One region of the Pantoea sp. X-Soil-TKNS-1211 genome, then DNA from elsewhere that is predicted to be linked to it. Evidence: predicted binding sites of a transcription regulator. Region 1 holds the regulator's gene; each other region holds the start of a gene.
What was found. Region 1 encodes Fur, which represses iron uptake genes when iron is present. Its sites were predicted from a motif close to ATAATAATGAGAACNACTATCAA; they were not measured.
Positions count from the first base shown of each region.

Region 2: a site for Fur is predicted at 1,062-1,084, ahead of entS (enterobactin transporter EntS). Genes of this name have one in related genera too.
Region 3: a site for Fur is predicted at 1,125-1,147, ahead of AC6I8W_RS17195 (TonB-dependent hemoglobin/transferrin/lactoferrin family receptor). Genes of this name have one in related genera too.

Region 1 is NZ_AP035953.1:1,294,012-1,300,531, forward strand. It holds gene nagE (N-acetylglucosamine-specific PTS transporter subunit IIBC) at 1-872, shown strand, start outside; gene glnS (glutamine--tRNA ligase) at 1,024-2,691, shown strand; gene AC6I8W_RS06170 (hypothetical protein) at 2,927-3,322, shown strand; gene fur (ferric iron uptake transcriptional regulator) at 3,381-3,827, opposite strand; gene fldA (flavodoxin FldA) at 4,184-4,714, opposite strand; gene ybfE (LexA regulated protein) at 4,841-5,116, opposite strand; gene ybfF (esterase) at 5,285-6,049, opposite strand; gene seqA (replication initiation negative regulator SeqA) at 6,297-6,520, shown strand, end outside.
Region 2 is NZ_AP035953.1:573,978-580,497, reverse strand. It holds gene fepG (iron-enterobactin ABC transporter permease) at 1-21, opposite strand, end outside; gene fepD (Fe(3+)-siderophore ABC transporter permease) at 18-974, opposite strand; gene entS (enterobactin transporter EntS) at 1,155-2,405, shown strand; gene fepB (Fe2+-enterobactin ABC transporter substrate-binding protein) at 2,400-3,365, opposite strand; gene AC6I8W_RS02580 (isochorismate synthase) at 3,542-4,720, shown strand; gene AC6I8W_RS02575 ((2,3-dihydroxybenzoyl)adenylate synthase) at 4,731-6,347, shown strand; gene AC6I8W_RS02570 (isochorismatase family protein) at 6,365-6,520, shown strand, end outside.
Region 3 is NZ_AP035953.1:3,653,542-3,660,061, reverse strand. It holds gene AC6I8W_RS17205 (LysR family transcriptional regulator) at 1-729, shown strand, start outside; gene AC6I8W_RS17200 (Rdx family protein) at 747-1,034, opposite strand; gene AC6I8W_RS17195 (TonB-dependent hemoglobin/transferrin/lactoferrin family receptor) at 1,280-3,643, shown strand; gene AC6I8W_RS17190 (hemin-degrading factor) at 3,696-4,727, shown strand; gene AC6I8W_RS17185 (heme/hemin ABC transporter substrate-binding protein) at 4,724-5,548, shown strand; gene AC6I8W_RS17180 (FecCD family ABC transporter permease) at 5,541-6,520, shown strand, end outside.

The DNA.
Region 1 (6,520 bases):
TGACGCCGGGCCGCGAACTGGCTGCGGATGATGAAACTGATGGTTATGACGTCAACGTTGACCACAGCGGCAGCGGCGAAAGCCAGACTGAATCGCTGGCACGTCGCTACATCGGTGCCGTTGGTGGTTCTGAAAACCTGACCAATATCGATGCCTGTATCACCCGTCTGCGTCTGAATGTTAAAGATGCCGCGCAGGTGAATGACAGCGTGGCAAAACGCCTGGGAGCGTCGGGCATTATTCGCCTCAACAAGCAGAGCGTGCAGATCATCGTCGGTACGCAGGCGGAAAGTATTGCCAGCGCGATGAAAACCGTACTGACTAAAGGTCCGGTCGCCGCTGCGGCTACCGCGTCTGCTGCTGCACAACCCGCTGCACCGCAGCCGCAAGCGGTGTTGAACAGCGAAAAAGGCGTGATCGCCACGCTGGTGGCGCCGGTGAGCGGTGAAGTGGTGGCACTGGATGCCGTGCCGGATGAAGCCTTTGCCAGCAAAGCGGTTGGTGATGGCCTGGCGATCAAACCCACCGGTAAAACCGTGGTGGCACCGATTGCCGGTACTATCGTGAAAATCTTCAATACCAACCATGCCTTCTGTCTGGAAAGCGAAAACGGTGTTGAGATCGTGGTGCATATGGGTCTGGATACCGTGGCGCTGGAAGGTAAAGGCTTCTCACGTCTGGTGGAAGAGGGCGCGACTGTGGTCGCCGGTCAGCCAGTACTGGAGATGGATCTGGATTTCCTCAACGCCAATGCCCGTTCAATGATTAGCCCGGTCGTCGTCAGCAACAGCGATGATTTTGCTGGCCTTAATCTGCTGGCGAGCGGATCAGTGGTCGCCGGTGAAACCCGTCTGTACGAGGTGAAAGGCTAAGTCCTTGTGCTAAACCCTAAAGGCAGGAAGCGATTCCTGCCTTTTTTGTTTTAAAACGACCAACAAACGGTTGTTTCCCTTCTGCGCTTTGTGGATCATACTCCGTTACTTTCCAGGACAAATCACCCGTATTGTATTTGAGGATTTTGAGATGAGTGAGGCTGAAGCCCGCCCAACGAACTTTATTCGTCAGATTATCGACGAAGATTTGGCGAGCGGTAAGCACAACAGCGTGCATACCCGTTTCCCGCCTGAGCCCAATGGTTACCTGCATATTGGCCATGCGAAATCGATCTGTCTGAACTTTGGTATCGCACAAGATTACCAGGGTCAGTGCAATCTGCGCTTCGACGACACCAACCCGGTGAAAGAGGATATGGAATTTGTCGAGTCCATCAAGCGCGACGTGCAATGGCTGGGCTTTGAATGGAGCGGAGACGTTTGTTACTCCTCAGACTATTTCGACCAGCTGTACAGCTACGCGGTTGAGCTGATCAACAAAGGCCTGGCCTATGTTGATGAGTTATCGCCAGAAGAGATCCGCGAATACCGTGGCTCCCTGACTGCGCCGGGTAAAAATAGTCCGTTCCGCGATCGCACGCCTGAAGAGAACCTCGCGCTGTTTGAAAAAATGCGTGCGGGTGGTTTCGAAGAAGGCAAAGCCTGCCTGCGTGCCAAAATCGATATGGCGTCAAACTTTATCGTGATGCGCGATCCGGTGCTGTATCGCATCAAGTTTGCTGAACACCATCAGACGGGTAACAAATGGTGCATCTACCCGATGTACGATTTTACCCACTGTATCTCCGATGCGCTGGAAGGCATTACCCATTCGCTGTGTACGCTGGAGTTCCAGGATAACCGTCGTCTGTATGACTGGGTGCTGGACAACATCAGCATTCCTGTGCATCCACGTCAGTACGAATTCTCGCGTCTGAATCTGGAATACGCGGTGATGTCGAAGCGTAAACTGACGCAGCTGGTGAGTGAGAAAGTCGTAGAAGGCTGGGATGACCCGCGTATGCTGACCGTGTCAGGTCTGCGCCGCCGGGGTTATAGCGCCGCATCGATTCGCGAGTTCTGCCTGCGTATCGGTGTGACCAAACAGGACAACATCGTTGAGATGGCCTCGCTGGAGTCATGTATCCGTGACGATCTCAACGAGAATGCGCCGCGTGCGATGGCGGTGCTGGATCCGTTGAAGGTGGTGATTGAAAACCTGCCTGCGGGTCATGAAGAGATCATCACCATGCCAAACCATCCGAACAAACCGGAAATGGGGACGCGTGAAGTGCCGTTCAGCCGTGAAGTGTGGATCGATCGCGCGGATTTCCGTGAGGAAGCCAACAAGCAGTACAAACGTCTGGTGCTGGGTAAAGAAGTCCGTTTGCGTAATGCTTATGTGATTCGTGCCGAGCGCGTGGCAAAGGATGATGAAGGCAATATCACCTGTATCTACTGTACCTGCGACGTCGATACTCTGAGCAAAGATCCGGCTGATGGCCGTAAAGTGAAAGGCGTGATCCACTGGGTTTCTGCGATCCATGCGCTGCCTGCGGAATTCCGTCTGTATGATCGCCTGTTCAGCGTGCCAAACCCGGGTGCGGCGGAGGATTTTCTCACCACCATCAACCCGAATTCGCTGGATATCAAACAAGGTTTTGTTGAGCCAGGTCTGCGCGATGCAGTAGCGCTTGCGCCGTATCAGTTTGAACGTGAAGGCTATTTTTGCGCGGATAGCGTTTATTCGCAGCCATCCAGGCCGGTATTTAACCGCACCGTTGGTTTGCGTGATACCTGGGCGAAAATCGGCGATTAATCCTTTTTGTCGTTTTCCCCATATCCTGATAAAAGGGCGAGAAATCGCCCTTTTTTATTGGCTGTAATTCAAGGTTAGCCATCTTTTATGCTGTGGGTTGTGAAACGTGCTTGTTACCGGGATTTGAAACTAATCTGACTTTAGCAGAATTAATCCATTTGCCAGTGTTAAAAACTTTTTTTCAGGTAGGCTATGCGCTCTCAGACGTTGCTCCGCGGGTTATAAAGGAAAAAAAATGACAAGTCTCGCTCAGGAAGCCAAACATAGCGTAGTGGTATTACATCAGCTTATCGAACGTATTTTTAATCAGTCAGAAAATACAGACGACAGCATTGAACTGTTCCTTTCGCACTTTCACCCGGATTTCAAAATGGTGACGCCGCAGGGTAAGCAATTGGATTTCAATGCAATGGAAGTGCTGTTCCGTCAACTGCGTGGCCAGCGTGAAGGAATGCGTATTGCTACCAGCGAACATGCCATCATCTCGCAGCAAAGCAAGGAAGTGACGATTCAGTATCGTGAATTGCAAATGATGAACGGCACCAACCAGAGCCGCATCTCGTTGGCGGTCCTGGATTGCAGTACCTCCATTCCACGCTGGCGATATTTGCAGGAAACGCTGGTGTTGTGATGCAGCGATAAAAAAACCGGTGCCTGGGCACCGGTTTTTTTATACTGCATAGCACATTTTATTGCTTGTCGTGGAGCGTCTCGTCTTCGCGGCAGTCTCCTAACGCACAGTGGCCGTACAGATACAGGCTGTGGTTAGTCAGTTTGATCCCATGACGTGTGGCGATTTCGCGCTGACGGGTTTCAATGGATTCATCGCTGAATTCAATCACTTTGCCACAATCCAGACAGATCAAGTGGTCATGGTGATGCTGCTGTGTCAGTTCAAAGACGGATTTACCACCCTCGAAGTTATGGCGGGTGACGATTCCCGCGTCATCAAACTGGTTAAGAACGCGATAAACCGTTGCCAGACCAATCTCTTCGCCCATGTCGATCAGGCGTTTGTACAAATCTTCCGCGCTGACGTGATGGCATTCGGGTTCCTGAAGCACTTCCAGAATTTTCAGTCTGGGTAGCGTGACTTTCAGGCCAGCCTTCTTCAATGCGGAGTTGTTGTCAGTCATGCGGATATTGTCCTGTTACTTAGCTAGTCACTTGCGGCGCAGGGCCTTGAATGTCGATCACGCGCATTCTCATTTGCGTCTCATTATAGAACTCAAGCAGTGAAATGAAAACCAAGGGAATATCCTGAAAATCACCAGTGGCTGTAAGGAAAAGTGTCTCTAACGCCGGCGGGGATCATGCAGGTCTTTGTTTCCATTTCACTCAGCCTCATTCTGATGCCAGAGGAATAAGCGGATGACCGTTATGGGTATTCTACAGAATTGCGGGAAAAAGTTAAAAAACAGTAGCTATTATTTTTATAGGAAATCCCTTTAACTCAATGTGAGCCAGCGCCCACATTGAGGAGGGCAGGGGATCAGGCTTCGATGATCTCTTTCAGTTGCAGCTCATCGAAAATCTGTTTCACCCACTTATCAACACGTTCGTTGGTCAGCTCAGGCTGACGATCTTCGTCGATGGCCAGGCCAAGGAAGTGTTTATCATCTGCCAGACCTTTAGACGCTTCGAAATGGTAGCCTTCGGTTGGCCAGTGGCCAACAATCACCGCACCGTTAGGTTCGATGATATCGCGGATGGTGCCCATCGCGTCACAGAAGTATTCTGCGTAGTCTTCCTGGTCACCGCAGCCGAACAGCGCAACCAGTTTTCCATTGAAATCAATCTCTTCCAGCGTCGGGAAGAAATCATCCCAGTCGCATTGTGCTTCGCCGTAGTACCAGGTCGGAATGCCCAGCAGCAGGATATCGAATGCTTCGAGATCTTCTTTGGTGCTCTTGGCAATGTCATGCACTTCGGCCACATCTTTACCCAGTTGTTTCTGGATCATTTTTGCAATGTTTTCAGTATTGCCGGTATCGCTGCCGAAGAAAATGCCTACGATTGCCATGAGTTAAGTAACCTCTTAAATCCTGATTAGGAGTTGAATGCACAGTTAAGCGAATGATAGCAGACCGGGCAAAGTGGCGGAACTTGTAAAGCCGTGACTTTTGTTCCTGCGTGCGGTCTGCACGTGTTACGACAGTTTGAGTTGCGCCAGCAGCATTTGTTCAATCAATTCACTACGGCTGATGTTTTGCTGCTCTGCCAGAGTATTGAGCGCGTCAACCGCCTCACTACTCATTTTCAGTTCCACGCGCCGCAAACCACGTACTTTGTCGCGTTTCAGCTGATTGCGCTTGTTAATGCGCAACTGTTCGTCACGCGTTAGCGGACTGGTTTTGGGACGACCGGGACGTCGCTCATCAGCGAAGAGATCGAGCGTGGTACGGTCAGTTTGTTCTTTTGCCATTTTTTGTAAAACTGAGTGGGCGCGAACGGCGGAAAGGCGCTGCGCAATTTATACATTATCGGCCCTGCCACGGTGAAAAAATCATCCGTGGCAAATTTTTAGCGCGACATCATACTCCAGCACCCCTTGCGACGCCAACCTTAAACGGTCTACGGCAAGCTTTTGCTTTTACAGTACAAAAAAGCGGCGAACCGCGCGTAAAACCGCCTCAGGCTTTTCGGCATGGACCCAATGACCTGCGCCACTGATGACGTGCGCATGTGCCAGAGGGAACTGCCGCAGCAGTGCATCGCGATGCTGATTATCCAGATAAGGTGACTCGCTGCCGCGGATAAACAATGCCGGATGCGGCCAGGCCGGGACCTCTTGCCAACCGGAGATGGTGGCGTAGTTATCCCACAACACCGGCACATTGAAGCGCCATTCCCCATCCTGGAACGACTTAAGAATGAACTGAATCACGCCCTCTTCAGTAAGACAAGTACGCATCACCTCGGCGGCTTCACTGCGTCGCGTCACACCCGCAGCGCTCACCGCACGGATGGCGGCGAAAATCTCATCATGGCGACGGGTCTGATAATCCACCGGTGCGATATCAATCATCACCAGCTTTTCAATGCGTTCCGGCGCAATGGCGCTTAACGTCATGGCAATTTTGCCGCCCATCGAATGACCGATGACGCCAACACGGTCGAGGCCTTGGGCGTCGAGGGTCTCAACGATATCCTGTGCCATCGCCGCATAGTTCATCACGTCGCTGCGCGCGGAGAGACCGTGATTGCGCACATCCACCTGCAAGGTGGGGCGAGCATCACGCAGGCCTCGCGCCAGCACACCCAGGTTATCCAGGCTGCCAAACAGGCCATGAATTAACAGAATGGGAGGGGCATCAGGGGCAGATTGTTCAGTTTGCAGACGGGCATTCAAAATCATGGCAAAGTTCTTACGGTTGTGGGCTGCGCTTAGGTTATCATGAATCCACCTGTCCAGGAGCCAGCCTGGTGGGCATTAGGGCATATTCCGACTTTTGCCCTGAAACGATGCCAGCGCTATCGGCCGCCTGGGATTTAACTTTATAATCCTCATGTTAGAGCCCGCTCACATTTTGCACGGCAGGATTTTGCTAAGGCCTTTGCAGAAATGCGTGGTTCTGTCATTTGCCAGAATCGTACGGAAAAAGATGAAAACGATTGAAGTTGACGAAGAACTCTACCGTTATATTGCCAGCCATACCCAGCACATTGGTGAAAGCGCCTCCGAAATTTTGCGCCGCATGCTGAAGTTCACTGCCGGTCAGAGTGCCCCTGCAACCCCTGCTGTGGCTCAGGCTGCGGCAAAAGAAGCCCAGCCAGTTGTGACGCAGGCACGTCCGCAGGATCGCGTTCGCGCGGTACGTGAGCTGTT
Region 2 (6,520 bases), 720 kb from region 1:
AAACATGACGCGTCCGGTCATACGGCACCCCGCGCGAGTTTGCGCCGTACCAGCACAATCAACATCGGTGCACCCAGCATGGCGGTAACAATGGAGACGCGCAGTTCACCGGGCACCAGCAGGCGACCAATAATATCCGCCGTCAGCAACAGGATCGGCGTCACCAGCGCGGTAGCAGGCAGCAGCCAACGATGGTCATTGCCCACCAGCCAGCGTGCCAGATGCGGTGTCATCAACCCAACAAACGCAATCGGTCCGACCGCGGCGGTCGCTGCACCACACAACAAGGCAATCGCCAGCAGCCCCAGCAACTGGGTCCGTGCCACGCGCGTGCCCAGCGCAGTCGCCATATCGCCGCCCATACTCAGGCTGTTTAACGCCTGCGACAAACCGATAGCCACCACGCTACCCAGTGCGACAGCAGGCCACAGGGTGCGCAAAATGGTAAAGTTGCGGATATCCAGCGAGCCGCTGTGCCAGAAACGCAGGTGATCATAGATGTCAGGATTGAGCAGCGAGATACCCGACGTCAGCCCTTCCAGCACCGCACTCAGCGCCACGCCCGCCAGGGTTAAACGCACCGGATTGACGCGTCCACCGCCAATCGCGCCGGTCATCGACACCAACAACGAAGCCAGCAACGCACCCGCAAAAGCAAAACCAAGCCATTCGGATGGGGTATTCGCGCCAAACCACGCAATGCCCAGCACCACGGCGAAACTGGCTCCGGCATTCACACCGAGGATGCCGGGGTCTGCCAGCGGATTACGCGTCAGGCTTTGCATCAACGCCCCTGCCAATCCCAGAGCCACCCCCGCCAGTAATCCGGCCAGGGTGCGTGGCAGACGAGCCTCGCGAACGATAACGCAATCCGCGCTACCACAGGAGGTGGTAACGGCATGATAAACATCGGAAAAAGAGATGGATTTTGCGCCCAGCATTAAACTGAGAGCAATAAGGAGCACCAGCAGCATCCCTGATCCTGCAAGTGCACGAGTCTGGTGCATAGTGTTATGAACCTTAATGATCAACGTCGTCGCGTGCGTAGGGTAAATGTGATAATGATATTTGTTATCGTTATTACTCGTATTTGTCTATGTTATCATGACTCGCCTCGCGAAAGATGAGGAAAATTGGTGCAAAAAGGCGAAGACATGAACAAACCCTCCCACTTTATCGATCTCTCCCTGCTTAAATCCCACCCGGCGTTTCGCGCGGTGTTTATCGCCCGCTTTATCTCGATTGTGGCACTCGGCATGCTAGCCGTAGCCGTACCGGTACAAATTCAGCAGATGACGGGCTCCTCCCTGTTGGTCGGACTCGGCGTCACGGTAGCCGCCTGCGGCATGTTTATCGGTTTACTCACCGGTGGAGTACTGGCCGATCGTTATGAACGTAAGAAACTGATTTTATTGGCTCGTTCCACCTGTGGCCTGGGCTTTGTCGGGCTGGCGATTAACGCCGCACTGCCTGAACCCTCGTTGTCTGTGGTCTATCTGCTGGGGTTGTGGGATGGCTTTTTTGGTGCGATTGGCGTCACCGCGCTGCTGGCCGCAACTCCGGCGCTGGTCGGACGCGAGAATCTGATGCAGGCAGGCGCGATTACCATGCTTTCAGTACGCTTCGGCTCTATCCTGTCACCGGCGATTGCCGGCATGGTGATTGCCAGCGGCGGCGTGGTGTGGAACTTCGCCCTCGCGGCGCTGGGAACCTTGTTGACCGTGCTGACCTTGTTGAAGTTGCCGGTGCTGCCTCCACCACCCCAACCGCGTGAACATCCCTTAAAGTCCCTGGCTACCGGTGTGCAATTTCTGTTTACCACCCCGCTGGTAGGTATGGCGGCGTTAATGGGCGCGCTGGTCACGCTGGCAAGCGCAATTCGCGTGCTTTATCCGGCGCTGGCACCGCATTGGGAGGTGAGCGCCGACCGGCTGGGATTGATGTTCGCTGCCGTGCCTTTGGGTGCCGCGATCGGCGCAGTGACCAGTGGTCGGTTAGCACAGGCCGCACGTCCTGGGTTATTGATTCTCAGTAGCGCTATCACCTCATTTCTGGCGCTCGGGCTGTTTGGCCTGATGCCGAACCTCCCCCTCGCGTTGCTCTGTCTGGTGGCCTTCGGTTACTTCAGTTCCATTACCAGCCTGGTGCAGTACACCCTGATTCAGGCATTAACCCCTGATGCGCTGCTGGGACGTATTAACAGCTTATGGACGGCACAAAACGTCACCGGGGATGCGTTGGGCGCGGCGCTGATTGGCGGGATCGGTGCCTGGCTGTTACCCCAGCAGGCTGCCGCGATGTTTGGCTTCGCTGCCACCCTGCTGGGCGTGCTGATGTGGCTGGTGATGGGATCGTTACGTCGCTATCAACCGCCAGCCGTGAAGCTGGCGGAAGAAACATCATGACTTCACAAACAGTTTTTCCAGGCGAGTCAGTAGGTTGCTGGCGCTGAAGTAATCAAGGCGGAAACTGTCGACGCCCAGCGCATAAACCTGCTGTTGCGTCACGGCGGCGTTTTGTGCGAGGAACGGATTAGCCAGCACCGACTGACGGGTTTTGTCATCGGCAGCAAATAACAGGAAGCTGTGTCCCGTCAGGCCGTTGGCAACGTTTTCACCCGCGAGCTGAATGATGTCCTTGCGCTGTCCCATGCTGTGGCTTTGTTGAATATTGGCCGGGGGCATCGCCAGGGTGAAGCCCAGTTGCTGCAACAATTTGCCCTGCGCCGATTCTGCGGTCCACAGATTCACCGCTCGTCCATCGCCATTCCATACCATGGCGGAAACCGGCTGTGGCGGTAATTTGATGGCTTTTTTCAGCGCGGCCTGGCGATCGGCAAAGGCTTTAATATACTGCGCCGCCTCGGTTTCATGCCCGGTGGCGTCACCCAGCAATGTCATCAGGTCTTGCCAGCTTTTATCGTCATAGTTGATGACCAGCGTCGGTGCAATGGCAGAAAGTTGGCTCACCAGTTTGATAGCAGAATCATTCCCGGTGGCACTGACGATAATCAGATCCGGCGCTTCGGCGGCAACCGCTTCAGCGCTGGGTTCGCCAATATAGAGACGTTTTACGCCGCGCTGTTTTGCCACCTCGCCCCACTGACGGAAGAAGCCCTGATCGTCAGAGAGGCGGCTATTGGGGGCAGTGGCACCGGAGGCAATCACCGGGGCATCAATCGCCAGCAGAGAACCGGTCAGCGTGACGCTGGTTGAGACGATACGCTGAGGCGCTTTGGTTAAAGTCACCACGCCTTGTTCGGTCTGAATTTTGCGCGGCCAGCCCTGTTCGGCACGCGCAAGGCCACTAACCGCCTGCAAAATGAACAACAGGACAACCATGCCCCATAAACCGCATTTATTCATAAGTTTTCATCCACCATTTAGCTTATTCCGGCCTTCGGCGTAATTGCGGGAAAACGCCTAAAGATAAGGGAATTCCCGCGAACTGATTGACTCTTTAACCCATTAGACGTAGGTTACGATGCCATAATAAAAATGATAATCATTCTTAATAATCTTATCATTTATAGGTGAAAATTATGGTGGAATCCTCCACATTTGAAAATGCCTGGCTGAAGGATTTTTCCGCACTTTGTCGCGGATTCCTGTTCACATCTCCGTGGCGCAGCCTGGTGACTCAGGGTTGCTACACCACCCTGACCGAACCGGTTCAGGATGCTGCTGCGTTAGACGGTGATTTTCAGCAACAGTTGCGCCAGCATTTTGCGGCGGCGAAAAAACAGGGTATCGAGAAGCCGATTCTGGTCGGTGCGATCCCGTTTGATGTCAGCCAACCTGCCGCCTTGTTTATTCCTGAATCCCATCAGACCTTTAAGCGTGCCGATTTGCTGGCCGCGTTACCGACCGAACTGAGTGCTCTACCCGCAGTGCGCCGCCGTGCGGCGGTACCGGATCACGACATCTTTACCCAAATGGTGGCCGATGCGGTGGCTGCCACCCAACGTGGCGATCTCGACAAAGTGGTCCTGTCGCGTTTAATGGATATCGTGACAGAACAACCGGTGGATAGCGCTGCGCTGATGCAGCGGGTCATGGCGCAAAACCCTAACAGCTACCATTTCCATCTGCCGCTGCCGCAGGGTGGTGTGTTGCTGGGAGCCAGTCCGGAACTGATGCTGCGCAAGCAGGGGCGTGACTTCAGCTCTTGTCCTCTCGCCGGTTCAGCACGTCGCGATAGCGACAGCCAAACCGACCGCGCAGCCGGCGAAACCCTGATGAATTCCAGTAAAGATCGGCACGAACATCAGTTGGTCACCGATGCGATGCGCACCACCCTGCAACCACGCAGCCATCTGCTGTCGGTGCCGACGGTGCCTTCGCTCATCACTACCTCAACTTTATGGCATCTCGCTACGCAGATTGATGGTGAAGTGCAGGACACGCGCGAAAATGCCCTGTCCCTCGCCTGCCTGCTGCATCCGACACCGGCCCTGAGCGGTTTCCCGCATCAACAGGCACAGCAGCTGATCCAACAACTGGAGCCGTTCGATCGTCAGTTGTTTGGCGGCATCGTCGGCTGGTGTGATGACGAAGGCAATGGCGAATGGGTCGTCACCATCCGCTGCGGCACGGTACATGACACCCATGTGCGCCTGTTTGCCGGTGCCGGAATTGTGGCCGACTCTCAACCCGAATTAGAATGGCGTGAAACCGGCGTGAAGCTGGACACCATGTTGCGCGCCTTTGGACTGCAATAAAGGAAAGACCATGAGTATTCCCTATAACCGCTGGCCTGATGAACTCGCCGCACGTTACCGTGAAAAAGGCTACTGGCTCGACGTGCCGATGACCGACATCCTCGCGCGTCAGCAAGAAAACGACGCCATCGCGGTGATCGACGGCGAACGTCACATCAGCTACCGCGAAATGCATCAGTTAACCGACAACCTGGCGGCAGCGCTGCAACGTCGCGGCCTGAAAACCGGCGATACCGCGTTGGTACAACTCGGCAACGTGGCGGATTTCTATCTGACGCTGTTCGCCTTATTTAAAATCGGTGTGGCGCCCGTCAATGCGTTGTTCAGCCACCAGCGTACCGAAATGACCGCCTACGCGGCACAAATTGAACCAGTGCTGCTGATTGCCGATCGCACCCATCCTCTGTTCGCCGATGATAGCTTTATCGACACGCTGTGCCGCAGCCATCCCTCATTGCAGCAGGTGATTCTGCGCAATGATGCCCAGCCGGAAAACACCCTGGAAGCGCTGCTGGCGGAAAATGCCGGTGATTTTACCCCGACGCCGAGCGCCGGAGATGAAGTGGCCTTCTTCCAGCTTTCCGGTGGCAGCACCGGCACGCCAAAACTGATCCCGCGTACCCATAATGATTACTACTACAGCATTCGTGGTAGCGTGGATATTTGTGCCGTAACCGATCGTACCCGCTATCTGGTGGCGCTGCCTGCGGCGCATAACTTCCCGATGAGTTCGCCCGGTGCACTCGGCGTGTTTTATGCCGGTGGTCAGGTAGTACTGGCCGCCGATCCCAGCGCCACACTGTGCTTTCCGTTGATCGAAAAACATCAGATCACCGATACCGGCCTGGTGCCGCCAGCGGTAAGCCTGTGGTTGCAGGCGATTCAGGAGTGGGGCAGCAACACACAGCTGGCTTCGCTGGAACGGATGCAGGTTGGCGGCGCGAAGCTGGGTGAAACCCTCGCAATGCGTATCCAGCAGGAGATTGGTTGCCGCCTGCAACAGGTGTTCGGGATGGCGGAAGGGCTGGTGAACTACACACGCTTCGACGACGATGAGAAAACCATCCTCACCACTCAGGGACGCCCGATTTCTGATGATGATGAAGTCTGGGTCGCCGATGCCGACGGCAATGCGCTGCCGGTGGGTGAAGTGGGACGTCTGATGACACGCGGACCTTATACCTTCCGCGGTTACTATCGCAGCCCGGAGCATAACGCCGCCAGCTTCGATGCCGACGGATTTTACTGCTCCGGCGATCTGATTGAGATCAACCCGCAGGGTTACATCACCGTGCAGGGACGCGAGAAAGATCAGATCAACCGCGGCGGTGAGAAGATCGCCGCAGAAGAGATCGAAAATCTGCTGCAACGCCACCCGGATGTGATTCATGCCGCGCTGGTGTCGATGAATGATGAACTGATGGGTGAAAAGAGCTGCGCCTTTATTGTCGCCAGCCAGCCGATTAAGCCGGTGGCGCTGCGTCGCCATCTACGTGAGCTGGGCGTTGCCGAGTTCAAATTACCCGATCGTATTACCTGCGTAGACGCCCTGCCGCTGACCCCGGTTGGCAAGGTGGATAAAAAACGTCTGCGCCAACAACTTGCCGACCAACAAGCGCAAGCCTGACCTGTTCCGGAGATTGTATGGCTATTCCAAAATTGACCTCTTATCCGCTGCCGACCGCCGCCGAGTTGCCTGCCAACAAGGTGAAATGGGCGCTGGAGCCGCAACGCGCGGCGCTGCTGATTCACGATATGCAGGCCTATTTCCTTAATTTTTGGGGCGAAAACAGCCCGCTG
Region 3 (6,520 bases), 2.0 Mb from region 1:
CGAACCCCACGCCGTATGGTGCTCACAGAGGCCGGAACTTTTCTTTATCGTCAGGCATGCGACATTCTGAGCCGGGTTAATCAACTGAAGCGTCAGACCATCACCATCGCCACACGCAAGCAGCGTCGGGTGAATATCGGTATCTCCTACCTGTATCTGCGCTATTTCAACACCATCCTGATGGATTATTACCGTAATCGCCCCGACTGGGATATTAACGTTATCGTGTCCGATTCCAGCCATCTTGAAGCAATGCTGCTGGATAACACGGTCGATATTGCGTTGATGCAAACCCCCGGCGACCGGCAGGCGTGGTTTGTGCGCGAGCTGGAACCGATCGATACCATTGCGGTGATATCCATGCACTACGCCCCAATGCTGGCAGGCAAAGCTTTGCAGTTCGCCGATCTTAGCGGCATTCCGCTGATTCTGTTGCACCGCATCGGTGGGGAAGGGACCTATGAAGTGCTGCGCAGTAAGCTGTTCAGTAGCCTCGATCAGGTGAATATCAGTATCAAGGTTTCAGAACCGCGTCTGGTGCTGGAGATGATGGAGCAGGGGTTTGATGGCGCGGCATTTTTACCGCGCTCGGAGTTTATCCCCAGCGCGCAGGGCAAATATATGGTGTGCCCGCTGGCAGAACCGTTCGCGATTTACCATCCGGCGATTGTCGCGCTGAGCACCGCGCAGGATCGCTTGCTGTGGCCGCTGGAACATGAAGTGGCGTAGCGGCGCGATTGGGTTCGTTAGCTTTTTTTCTTATCCACATGGCCCAACTCACGCTCCGGGAAGCAATAATCTCGCACTCGCTGCTTTAACGCCGCCGCATCAGGAAAGCCGCCTTCCTGCTTGCGTTCCCAAATCAGGTTGCCATCAATGGTGATCTCAAACACGCCACCCGTGCCGGGCTGCAGTGTCACCGAGGCCAAATCATCCGCAAAGGTATGCAGCAACTCCTGTGCCATCCACGCCGACCGCAACAGCCAGTTACACTGGGTGCAGTAATGAATATTCACTGCGGGTTTCTGTGTCATCGCATCGCTCATCTTAATTAATTGATTAGTATTAAGTTAACTATGGTTAACAAATTGTGCTGTCTAAGATACATCTTAGTGTAAATGCTATTGATAATGATTACCACTTACATTACATTCCTGACGAAATCATTTATAACATAAAAAAAGTCTGTAACTTTTTACGGTTTTATATACAAAACCTGTGGTTTTCTGGCGGCAAGCAAGTGAGCGAATACTAACAATTAACCAGGTATTTCGCGTCTATGTCCTCATTATTTTCGGGGTTAACTCACCAGCGTCTTTTTAAAACGGCGATTCTCGCTTCTGCTATTCATGCCGCGTGTGGCTATGCTGCCAGCTCGGCACTGGCCGTCTCGGCGGATAAAACCACCACGGCTGAACCAGTACTTACCGTCACCGCACCGAAGATCGAGAAACAAGCAGGCAGCAAAAGCACCATCACCGCCGCCGATATGCAGCGTGATGGCGGCAACGACTTCGGTACCATCATGCGCTATGAACCCGGCGTCACCGCCACCGGTGCCAGCGGCGGCTCCTCATCCGGCAAAAGCGGTTTTGACCGCGCAGGCTACACCGGTTACAACATCCGAGGTCTGGAAAGCAACCGTGTAGATATCAACGTCGATGGCGTCTCTCTGCCAGATGCCACCGGTCGTAGCTATGTCAGCCGCGCCGGTTTAGATACCTTTGGTATTGGTCGTGACTATATCGATCCTTACATGTTTGGCCGTGTGGATATCGATAAAGGCGCAACCTCGGTCGAACAGCCGAATACCGCCATCGGTGGGGCGGTATCGTTCCGCAACAAAAGCGCGGATGACTATCTGCATCCGGGTAAAACCACCTATTTCGGCTACCAGAGCGATTATGACTCTTCTAACCGTAGCTGGCACAACGGCATCACCGCCGCTGCTGGCGATCAGGATCTGCGCGGCATCTTCGTGCTGAGCCGTCGCGACGGTCAGGAAACCCAGAACAACAGCGGCACCAAAGATGCTTACCCGGCCAACTGGCACTCCGATGCCCTGCTGGGCAGCGTGATCTGGGAGCCGAACGATGCGCACAAAATTACCGGTACGGCTGATTTCTACCACAAAACCAACCATACCCATTACGACAGCTGGGATACGTCGGGCAACACCGTGTGGGGCACCGCACAGCAGCAGAGCGATACACGCCGCTGGGGTCTGAGCCTGGCCGACGAATACACGCCGTATAACGATTTTATCGACAGCCTGTCCAGCCGCATTTACTGGCAGCACACCGAAGCGCATGACAACACTTACATGCCTTCCAGCGCTACCGCCTATCAAACCGTCTATTCGGACTACAACACCGACAGCTTCGGTTTTGATACGCACATGGCGAAAAATATCGGTCGCCATGAGATCACCGCCGGTCTGAATGGCCAGTTGGAAAAAACCGAACGTCCGTTCCGTCAATCGCCCACGCCAAGCGTCTACAGCGTGATCATGCAGCCGGATGCTGACAGCCGGAGCTACACGCTGGGCGGTTTCGTACAGGATAAGATCAACTTCGACCTTGATAGCCACAACTTCGCCATTGTTCCCGGCGTACGCGTAGCTTATCAGAACACCAAGCCACGCAATCTCTCCAGCCTGACCAGCGGCAGCACCGCACTGAGCGAGTCAGAAGTGGAGGCCCTGTACGGCTCAGGCAACAGCGATACTCAGGTGCTGCCATCGCTGGCACTCCAGTATGACCTGACACCGAACCTGATGACCTACCTGCAATACAAACGTGGTGCGCAGTTCCCGAACGCCAGCCAGCTGTATGGCTCCTGGAACCTCGGCTCCAGCTATGCCGGTAGCGCGCAGTATGCGTTGATTGGTAACCCGGATCTGAAAACCGAAACCAGCAATAACTTTGAATGGGGTCTGAAAGGACAACCGACCGAAGGCGTGACGATGAATACCGCGTTGTACTACAACGCCTACAAAAACTTCATTGCTTACAACCGCTACACCCGTGCTGGTAACCCGGAGAAATTCACCAACGTTCCGAGCAACATTTACACCACCTATCAGGCAGAGAACCGTGACAAAGCCTATATCTATGGTGCTGAGCTGAGCGGGGCGGTGAACTTCGGCACCTGGTTCGAAGACGTACAGGGTCTGAGCGCACGCTTTGCCTTCAGCTATAACGAAGGTAAGTCGAAGTCCAGCTACCTCGGCGACCGTTACGTCGATCTGGAAAGCGTACCACCAATGAAGGCGGTGCTGGGTCTGGCGTGGGATGCTCCGCAGAAAGAGTACGGCGCAGCGGTCACGGCAACCTTCGTGAAGGGTAAAAAAGCTACGGCAACCAACCGCCAGAGCTACACCAACACCGGCACAGCCATTACCGATTCCACCACCGAATACATGCGTGTACCGGGCTATGGCATGGTGGATATGACTGCGTACTGGCAGGTGATGAAGAACGTCAAGCTGAGCGGTGGCGTGTATAACATCACCGACCGTAAATACTGGGATTATCTGAGCAGCCGCGATTTGACCAGCGATACCGCACAAGATCGCAACGATATCGCGCTGGCGGTACAACCCGGACGCACCTTCCAGTTGGGTGTGAACGTCGATTTCTAATAAATCACTTCGCCCTGCGGTAACGCAGGGCATTTTCATGGGAGCATGCGCAATGAACGAACGTTACGAACACTATCTGGCCCTGAAAGGCGAACATCCGAAAAAATACGCCCGCGATCTGGCGGCGTTGATGGGCATTGGCGAAGCGCAGTTGTGTGAAGCGCGCCTCGGCCACGATGTAAAGGCCCTGAAAACCGATTTCCCGGCGCTGCTGGCCGCCCTTGAAGCGGTGGGCGAAACCAAAAGCATCACCCGTAACGAATACGCGGTGCATGAGCAGGTAGGAAAATATGAAAACCTGCACCTCGGCGAACATGCTGGACTGATCCTCAACCCGCGCGCACTGGATCAGCGTCTGTTTCCCCAGCAGTGGCATAGCGCCTTCTTCCTGCAAGAAATGACTGCGCGTGGTGAACGTCAAAGCATCCAGATTTTTGACAGGCACGGTGACGCGGTGCTGAAAATCTATACCACCGACAACACCGACATCGCCGCCTGGGATGCGTTGATTGCCCAATTCACCACCGACGACCACGCCGCACTGGAACTCACACCGGCCAGCGGCCCGCAGCACAGCACCATTGTTGATGCCAGCGCGATTGAAACCGAATGGCGTGCCATGACCGATGTGCACCAATTCTTCGGTTTGCTGAAGCGCCATAACATTTCGCGTCAGCAGGCATTCCGCGCGGTAGCGGACGATCTGGCCTGGCAGGTTAGCAATGACTCACTGGCACAGTTGCTGAATCAGGCGCAGCAAGATGGCAACGAAATCATGATCTTTGTCGGCAACCGTGGCTGCACACAAATCTTCACCGGTGCGGTAGAAAAACTGATGCCGATGGACAACTGGATCAACATCTTCAACCCGGCATTCACGCTACATCTGCTGGCGGATCACATCAGTGAAAGTTGGGTGACGCGTAAGCAGAGCGGCGATGGCTTCGTTACCAGCCTTGAACTGTTCGCCGCTGATGGCACGCAGATCGCGCAACTTTACGGCCAGCGCAGCGAAGGTACGCCGGAGCAGGCGCGCTGGCGTGAACAGCTGGCGTTGCTCACCACCCCAGGAGCTGCCGCATGAAACGTCTGACCCTGTTGTTGCTGACCGCGCTGGCGTTGCCGGCGCTGGCAGAGGAACGCGTGGTTTCCATTGGCGGAGATGTCACGCAAATCGTTTACGCGCTGGATGCCCAGCAGGATCTGGTGGCGCGCGACAGCACCAGCCAGCAGCCTGCCCAGGTGAATAAGCTGCCGAATATCGGTTATATGCGTCAGCTGAATGCGGAAGGCATTCTGGCACTGAAACCGACGCTGGTGCTGAGTAGCGAACTGGCAAAACCGTCGCTGGTGCTGCAACAGGTGGAACAGGCGGGGGTAAAGGTGGTGGAAGTCACCGGCAAAAACAGCATCGACGCAATCCCGGAAAAGATCGCTACCATCGGCAAAGCGCTGCATCGTGAAGAGGCTGCCAAAGCGCTGACCGAGAAAGTGCAGAAGCAACTGGCGCAACTGCCGAGTCAGCCGCTGCCGGTGAAGGTGCTGTTTATCATGGCGCACAGCGGCATGAACACCCTGGCGGCGGGATCGCAGACTGGGGCTGATGGCGCGATTCGCAGCGCCGGTCTGGTGAATGCGATGGCTGCCGTGCCGCATTATCAGCCGCTGTCGCAGGAAGGCGTGGTGGCTGCCGCGCCGGATCTGGTGGTGGTCGGCAAGGATGGACTGCGTACTCTCGGTGGTGAAGAGAAAGTCTGGTCGCTGCCGGGCCTGGCGTTAACGCCAGCCGGGCAGCATCACGCGTTGCTGGTGGTGGATGAGATGGCGCTGCTGAGCTTTGGCCTCGACACGCCGGATGCCATCGTCAGGCTACGTCACGCAGCCGAAGCGGCAAAGCATGACTAGCGTTGCGGTACTGCGCTGGCTCAGCCTGATGTCCATCAGCACGGTGATTTGTATGCTGATGGCCGCCAATTTTGGCGCGATGCCGTTGTCGTTCCGTACCCTGTGGCACGCACCGCTCAGCGATATGGTGTGGCAGATCTGGCTGAATATCCGTCTGCCGCGCGTGTTGCTGGCGGTACTGCTCGGCATGGCGCTGGCGGTGTCCGGTGCGGTGATGCAAGGACTTTTCCGCAACCCGCTGGCCGATCCGGGCTTGCTGGGTATCAGCAGCGGAGCCGGTCTGGCAGTGGCGCTGGCAATTATCGTGCCGGTGGCTCTGCCGCCGATCCTCGCCCTGTGGCTACCCATGTTGGCGGCCTTTGTTGGCAGCCTGGTGGTGACGTTGCTGATCTTCAGCTTTAGCCGTCTGGCCTTGGGCAATCTATCACGTCTGCTGTTGGTGGGCATCGCCATCAATGCGTTGTGCGGGGCGGTGGTGGGGGTGCTGTCGTGGATCAGTAATGATCAACAGCTGCGCCAGCTGGCGCTGTGGGGCATGGGTAGCCTCAGCTCGGCACAGTGGCCGAGTCTGACGGTGTGTACGCTATTGATTTTACCGGCTTTGATCGCTATCCAGACCCGTGCACGTCGTCTTAACCTGCTGCAACTCGGTGAAGAAGATGCGCATTACATGGGGATCGATGTGAAGCGCACCCAGCGTCAGTTGCTGGTACTTAGCGCCTTACTGGTCGGCACGGCGGTCTCGGTGAGTGGAATCATCGGCTTTGTCGGGTTGGTGGTGCCGCATGTGATGCGTTTCTGCCTTGGCAGCGATCATCGCTGGATGTTACCGGGATCGGCGCTGGCAGGGGCGATCCTGTTGCTGCTGGCGGATACCCTGGCGCGTACGGTGGTGATCCCGGCAGAAATGCCGGTAGGTCTGTTAACCAGCCTGATTGGCGGTCCGTGGTTTCTCTGGCTGATCCTGCGCCA